Regions from separate parts of the Pseudomonas sp. FW306-02-D09B genome, predicted to be linked through region 1. Evidence: riboswitches for the same ligand, from Rfam matches in the RefSeq annotation. Region 1 holds a riboswitch; the other holds the start of a gene.

Region 1 (3,377 bases):
TCTGATCAGCTCGATGATCTGTTCCAGGTGCAATTCGGCGCTGTTGACTACCTGTTCAGCCTGATGGCCTTCCAATACGGCTTCCGGCACCAGCGAGCCGGCGTAAATGATCACCGGGCAGCTGCGAATCAGTCGCTGGCCCTTGACCGTGATCAGTTCCGGGTCGCCGGGACCTGCGCCAATGAAGTAGACGGTCATGGCCGGCTCCTGTGAAAAATTGTCAAAGCAAGGCTTCAGATGAAGATTGCTCATGATCGAAGGCGGGGATTATCGAGGATTTTACGCGGCGCCGGCCAATGCAAACGTCGCCTGGGCATATTTTTGTCGCGGGATCAGCAGTTTTGCCGGTGTCTGCGCCAGTTGTTCGGCGAGGGCCAGTGCGGCACTTTCCGCTATGCCGTAGCAGCCGGTGCGCTCGAAAGCAATTTGCGAGCGATGGCTGAGTTGCGCTTGATAGCTGGAAAGTTGCTCGCTGCTGAAGCAGATCAGTGGCAGTGACAGTTGCCGGGCCAACTCGATCAGACCGGGCTCATCACGTTTCAGATCGATGCTGGCCAAGGCCTTGATCGCCTGTAATTCGATGTCATGAGCCTGCAACGCCTGGTCGAGCAACGTGCGCAGCGTGCTGGCCGGGCAGCCGCGCTGGCAGCCCAGGCCGACCACCAGGGTCGGCGCTGCGCGCGTTTCACTCATGCGTGGTATTGATCATCGCTTTTGCGGCGGAACAACCAGGCGCTGATCAGGCCCATGGCCAGCCAGAACGCGGCGTTGGTCAGCTGCGAGGCGATCTTGAATTGCGCTTCGAGGGCTTCGGGGGCCAGCATCGAATGCACTTCAGGCTGCGGTGCGCCGATGATGTGCGGCACGGCCAGAATGGCGACACCGAGCACTTTCAGCAGCCAATGCCGGGCGAACACGATCAGCGCGATACCGACAGCGGTGGACGCTGCCGTGCTGATCCACCAGATCTGCCGTTGTGCCAGGTCTGCGGCGGCAGTCCCCGGCAATTCCGGCGGCAAACCCAGGGTTGGTGCGAGGACGAAGGTCGCGTAACCGGCCAGTCCCCAGAGCAGACCTTGGGAGGTGCGAGTCGGCGCGCGCAGGGTGTAGAGACCAGCGAGCATCAGCGCAAAACCGACGGCGACCACCAGATTACCGCCAGTGGTCGACAGCACGCGCTGCCAGCCATCTTCCGGCTCCCAAGCCTCTGCATCGTGGGTGTGGCCAGCCATGGCGCCTTCGGCATGTTCATGGACTTCAGCCGCCGGGGCTTTTTCGTAGGTCTCCGCCTGAAGAATCAGCGGTGCGACCCAGAAACTTTGCAGCAGGGTCAGCAGCAGGGCGGCCAGCAAGCCGGTGAAACCTGCGGTTTGCGCTATACGCTTGATCATCTCGGCAGGTCTCAGTGGCACGGGAACGCAGAACTGTGACGGGTATCGTGGGCGGCGTTGTGCACCGCGTCGATGTGCGAGAAACCGGCGAAATACACCAGGCACGCGCCCAGAATCGATGCGCCAATAGCGGCAACGAGGCGTTGGCTCAGGGTGGAGGTGGTGCTGGCGGTGACGTGGCGAGTGCTGCTGATGATCGACATGGCGCTTCCCTCTGGTCAGTCAGTGGGTGAATCGAGCGCATGCAAACCCCCGCGAGCCGGGCACGCAGAGGCTAAAACAGCGCCCGCCCACCGCGGGTTTGTTATTGATGTGTTGCGGGCCGGTCTCCGGGCTTACGAGGGGCTGGCATTCGCCGAACCTGCAAGAATCGCCTTCCCATGCCGAACTGCTGGCACAGTGGATCTGATTCTTCGCTCGCTTACCGTTGCGGGGGCAGCACCGGACTGACATGGCTTTTGAGTAAAGCACATGATTCACCGGTTTCCCGTTTCACCCTGTGAAGGGCACCCGTAACAAGGCGTGTAGGAGAGCATGGGCGAGGGCGGGGCGTCAATTGGCACGCGTTCTCAGTTGAGGTCTAAGCAGAACCCTGTGGCGAGGGAGCTTGCTCCCGCTCGGCGGCGCAGCCGTCGTAAATCGTGTGCACGCGGGGTACTTGCGGGAATGAGGGGCCGCTTCGCGACCCAGCGGGAGCAAGCCCCCTCGCCACAGTGGATCGCGAACATTGACCCGCCCCGATGCGATGCGTAGCCTTGCGCTTTCGAGGTTCTTTGGCGCGTGCGCCGAAGCTAAGAAGGGAACGCGGTCGATGCCGCGGCTGCCCCCGCAACTGTGAACGGTTTCGTTTCTGCCATGCCACTGTGTTCTTTTGTTTTCAGACGCGGGAAGGTGCAGCAACCGCCAGTCGAAAGACTGGCCCACCGTCAGCCAGGAGACCTGCCTCGATACAGATTCTCACTACAACCGGGCGGGGTGATCCGGTGGCGAATTCTTCCGCGCGCTCAAGCGCTGCCGGTTGTCGTCCCGTATGCCCGCCACCTTGCCAAAGGGCATCCGATGAAAACACTGGCCAAACTTCCCGTCACCATCGTTACCGGCTTCCTCGGCTCGGGCAAAACCACCTTGCTGCGGCACATGCTCGATAACGCCCAGGGCCGGCGCATCGCGGTGATCGTCAACGAGTTCGGCGAGCTGGGCATTGACGGCGAAATCCTCAAGCAATGTTCCATCGGCTGCACCGAAGAAGAAGCCAACGGCCGCGTGTATGAGTTGGCCAACGGCTGCTTGTGCTGCACCGTTCAGGAAGAGTTCTTCCCGGTGATGCGCGAACTGGTTGCCCGTCGCGGCGATCTCGACCACATCCTCATCGAGACCTCCGGCCTGGCCCTGCCAAAACCATTGGTCCAGGCCTTCCAGTGGCCGGAAATCCGCAGCGCCTGCACCGTGGATGCGGTGATCACCGTGGTCGACAGCCCGGCCGTGGCCGCCGGCACCTTCGCCGCGTTCCCGGATCAGGTCGATGCCCAGCGCAAACTCGACCCGAACCTGGACCACGAATCGCCGCTGCACGAGCTGTTCGCCGACCAACTGGCCAGCGCCGACCTGGTGATCCTCAACAAGGCCGACCTGATCAGCCCTGCGGATCTGGCCAAAGTGCGCCTGGAAGTCGCCGAAGAACTGCCACCCGCGGTGAAAATCATCGAAGCCAGCAGCGGTCGTTTGCCGCTGGACGTGTTGATCGGCCTGGGCGCCGGCTCTGAAGAACACATCGACAGCCGCCACAGCCACCACGACCATCACCATGATGGCGATGACCACGACGACCACGATCACGACGCTTTCGATTCGATTTCCATCGAACTGCCGCAAGCCGATGAAAGCCTGTTGCTCGATGCCCTGACCCAATTGGTGGTTCAGCACGGCATCCTGCGGGTCAAGGGCTTCGCCGCGATCCCGAGCAAGCCGATGCGCCTGCTGATCCAA
Region 2 (3,377 bases), on a different contig from region 1:
CAGAGAGCCTACCTGAGCGCCAAGCGTGTTATCGAGCCTGAGCATCTGGCGCACAATTTCTAGTTCGCAGGGGTTGTCATGACCGCTCGCACACTCAATCTCGACGATTCCCTTTATAACTACCTGCTCGACGTTTCCCTGCGCGAAACGCCGCTGCAACGCCGCTTGCGTGACGAAACCCAGGCACTGCCCATGGCGCGCTGGCAGGTGGCGCCCGAGCAAGGTCAGTTCCTCGCCTTGCTGGTCAAGCTGACGGGCGCCAGGCGCTTGCTTGAAGTCGGCACCTTCACCGGCTACAGCGCCTTGTGCATGGCGGCCGCCTTGCCGGATGACGGTTCGTTGATCTGCTGTGACATTCCCGGAGACTACAACGCCACGGCGCGCCGCTACTGGCGGGAGGCTGGTCTCGCCGGGCGCATCGATTTGCGTTTGGCCCCCGCGTTGCAAACCCTGGCTCAACTTGAGCAGCAAGGGCAGGGCGGTTGTTTCGATCTGATCTTCATCGATGCCGACAAGGCCAACTATCCGGCGTATCTGGAAAGCGCTTTGCGGCTGCTGCGAAGCGGTGGGTTGGCGGTATTCGACAACACGCTGTGGAGTGGGCGAGTACTGGAAGACAATCCTGCGAGCGAAGACACCCGAGCCATCCAGGCACTCAATCGTGCCTTGAAGGATGACTCGCGTGTCGATCTGTCATTGTTGCCGCTGGGCGATGGTTTGACGCTGTGCCGCAAGCGCTAGACCCTGATTGGCCTAAGGTTCAACCTGTCAGCCGCGAGCCTCTTTGAGCAGCAGTGCGATGCCCGGATGGTAGTTGCCGGCTTCGTTGTGCAATTTGCGGTAGGCGTAGGGGAAGTACCAGGCCACGGCGCATGTGTGTTCCTTTTGCAGGTCGTCGACCATGTCCTGGAGTTCTTCCGGCGTAGGGCTGTGCTGGGTCTTTTGCGGGGCAACGAACAGGCAGCCAAGTTTCAGGTCACTGGCATAGCTGATTTTTTTCGCATCGCTCGCGACATCGAGCAAGGCCTGGGTCAGATTCAGGTTGTTGACTCGCGGCCAGCGTTGCGTGGCTTGAAGGTAGGCGCGTTCTTCTTTGCTGGCGATAAACAGATCGGCGCGGCCATTTCGTTCGCCTTCTTCGATCTGCTTTTTTGTCGGAGTCTGTTCAAGGGTGACCATTTCTGCCATCCATGCTGCAGCTGAAAGCAGGCTCAGGTTGGCGCGTTCGTCAAACCAGTAAGGGCTTTCGTTATCGCCGCGTGCCGCGTTGTAACGGTCGATGCACTCGAACCAGCGTTCCAGTACCGGGCGCAGGAATTCCAGCTTCGGGTTACTGATGATCATGCCTTGCATGTTGCCCCCTCTTTGTTCTTGTAATGTAAGGTTGTGGCTCTTTGATATCACTGCTTTCAGTGTGGCACAAGATTGGCGCCAGTTTATTGATCAGGGTCGGTTTCAATCCATCGATGAGCCCCCGGCTTTAATTGACGCTCCACCCCCAACCCTCTAACCTTCGCGACTTGTTTCAGGTGCTCTGTGACCCAGTGGTCGACCGAGTGAAACAGGGAAGCCGGTGAGGGCGCGTTCTTTGACAGAGCGGGCGACGATCCCGGCGCTGCCCCCGCAACGGTAAATGAGTAAAAGCTGCGCTTTGAGCCACTGTGTCGAAGGTCGATATGGGAAGGCGCGCAGTCAGGCGTCAGCCGCTCATGAGCCCGGAGACCGGCCTGATCCATCCAGCGGCATCACGGTGGGCGATGCCAGGCTTCTTGCCGTCTATTTCTATGCCTGCCCGCCGTTATCCAGCCTCAACGGAGAGCTCCCCCATGACTGATTCCCCCGATCGTGACGAACGCCATCTGGCACGCATGCTGCGCAAGAAAGCCGTGATCGATGAGCGCATTGCCAACTCGCCGAATGAATGCGGCTTGCTGCTGGTCCTGTCCGGCAACGGCAAGGGCAAAAGCAGTTCTGCGTTCGGCATGCTCGCCCGGGCGATGGGCCACGGCATGCAGTGCGGCGTGGTGCAGTTCATCAAGGGGCGCAGCAGTACCGGCGAGGAGCTGTTCTTCCGGCGCTTCCCGGAACAAGTGCGCTTCCACGTGATGGGCGAAGGTTTCACCTGGGAAACCCAGGATCGCCAGCGCGATATCGCCGCCGCCGAGGCCGCATGGGAGGTTTCCCGCGAATTGCTGCGTGACCCGAGCATTGGTCTGGTGGTGCTCGATGAACTGAATATCGCCCTCAAGCACGGTTATCTGGACCTTGACCAGGTGCTCAGCGACTTGCAGGCGCGTCCGCCGATGCAACACGTGGTAGTCACCGGTCGTGGTGCCAAGCCGGAAATGATCGAACTGGCCGACACCGTCACCGAAATGGGCATGATCAAGCATGCTTTCCAGGCCGGGATCAAAGCGCAGAAAGGCGTTGAGCTGTGAGTGAGCCGCGTTTTTGCCCGGCGGTATTGATTGCTGCGCCGGCTTCCGGTCAGGGCAAGACCACCGTCACCGCCGCGCTCGCCCGTTTGCATCGCAATCAGGGGCGCAAGGTCCGGGTGTTCAAATGCGGTCCGGACTTTCTCGATCCGATGATTCTCGAGCGCGCCAGTGGTGCGCCCGTCTATCAATTGGACATGTGGATGGTCGGCGAGCAGGAAAGTCGCCGGCTGTTGTGGGAAGCCGCCGCTGAGGCTGATCTGATTTTGATCGAAGGCGTCATGGGCCTGTTCGATGGCACGCCGTCCAGCGCCGATCTGGCGCGGCACTTCGGCGTACCCGTACTGGGTGTGATCGATGGCACTGCCATGGCTCAAACCTTCGGCGCGCTGGCGTTGGGGCTCGCACGTTATCAGCCGGACTTGCCGTTTGCTGGTGTCTTGGCCAACCGCGTCGGCACCTTGCGTCACGCGCAATTGCTCGAAGGCAGCCTCACTGAAGGCTTGCGCTGGTACGGCGCCTTGTCCCGGGAAACCGGAATCGAATTGCCTAGCCGTCACTTGGGGCTGGTCCAGGCCAGTGAATTGAATGACCTCGATCTGCGCCTCGACGCTGCGGCCGAGGCGTTGGCCAGCAGCTGCGAAGTGGCATTGCCGCCTGCCGTCGAGTTCGCTGCGCCTGATGTGATTGCCGCCGAGCCACTGTTGGCCGGTGTGCGAATCGCGGTGGCTCGTGATGAAGCGTTTGCCTTCACGTATGGCGCGAGCCTCGACTTGTTGCGGGCGATGGGCGCCGAGTTGCAATTCTTCTCGCCGATCCATGACCGCGAACTGCCGGAAGCTGACAGCCTGTATCTGCCCGGTGGTTATCCGGAATTGCACCACGTGGCGTTGGCTGAAAACCGCACAATGCTCGATGCCATTCGCGCACACCACGCCGCTG

What was found. Region 1 has a riboswitch for cobalamin ahead of AC3WK5_RS12895 (CbtB domain-containing protein). Riboswitches for the same ligand answer to the same signal wherever they lie in the genome.
Region 2: another riboswitch for cobalamin. It lies ahead of cobO (cob(I)yrinic acid a,c-diamide adenosyltransferase); the one in region 1 lies ahead of AC3WK5_RS12895 (CbtB domain-containing protein).

Annotation. Positions count from the first base shown of each region.
Region 1 covers NZ_JBYSXY010000006.1:211,701-215,077, forward strand. Annotated here, with positions in the region: gene cobM (precorrin-4 C(11)-methyltransferase) at 1-198, opposite strand, end outside; gene AC3WK5_RS12885 (cobalamin biosynthesis protein) at 280-693, opposite strand; gene AC3WK5_RS12890 (CbtA family protein) at 690-1,391, opposite strand; gene AC3WK5_RS12895 (CbtB domain-containing protein) at 1,403-1,594, opposite strand; cobalamin riboswitch at 1,695-1,920, opposite strand; cobalamin riboswitch at 2,141-2,352, shown strand; gene cobW (cobalamin biosynthesis protein CobW) at 2,451-3,377, shown strand, end outside.
Region 2 covers NZ_JBYSXY010000009.1:7,989-11,365, forward strand. Annotated here, with positions in the region: gene AC3WK5_RS16195 (C40 family peptidase) at 1-63, shown strand, start outside; gene AC3WK5_RS16200 (O-methyltransferase) at 79-741, shown strand; gene AC3WK5_RS16205 (hypothetical protein) at 769-1,353, opposite strand; cobalamin riboswitch at 1,511-1,745, shown strand; gene cobO (cob(I)yrinic acid a,c-diamide adenosyltransferase) at 1,827-2,438, shown strand; gene AC3WK5_RS16215 (cobyrinic acid a,c-diamide synthase CobB) at 2,435-3,377, shown strand, end outside.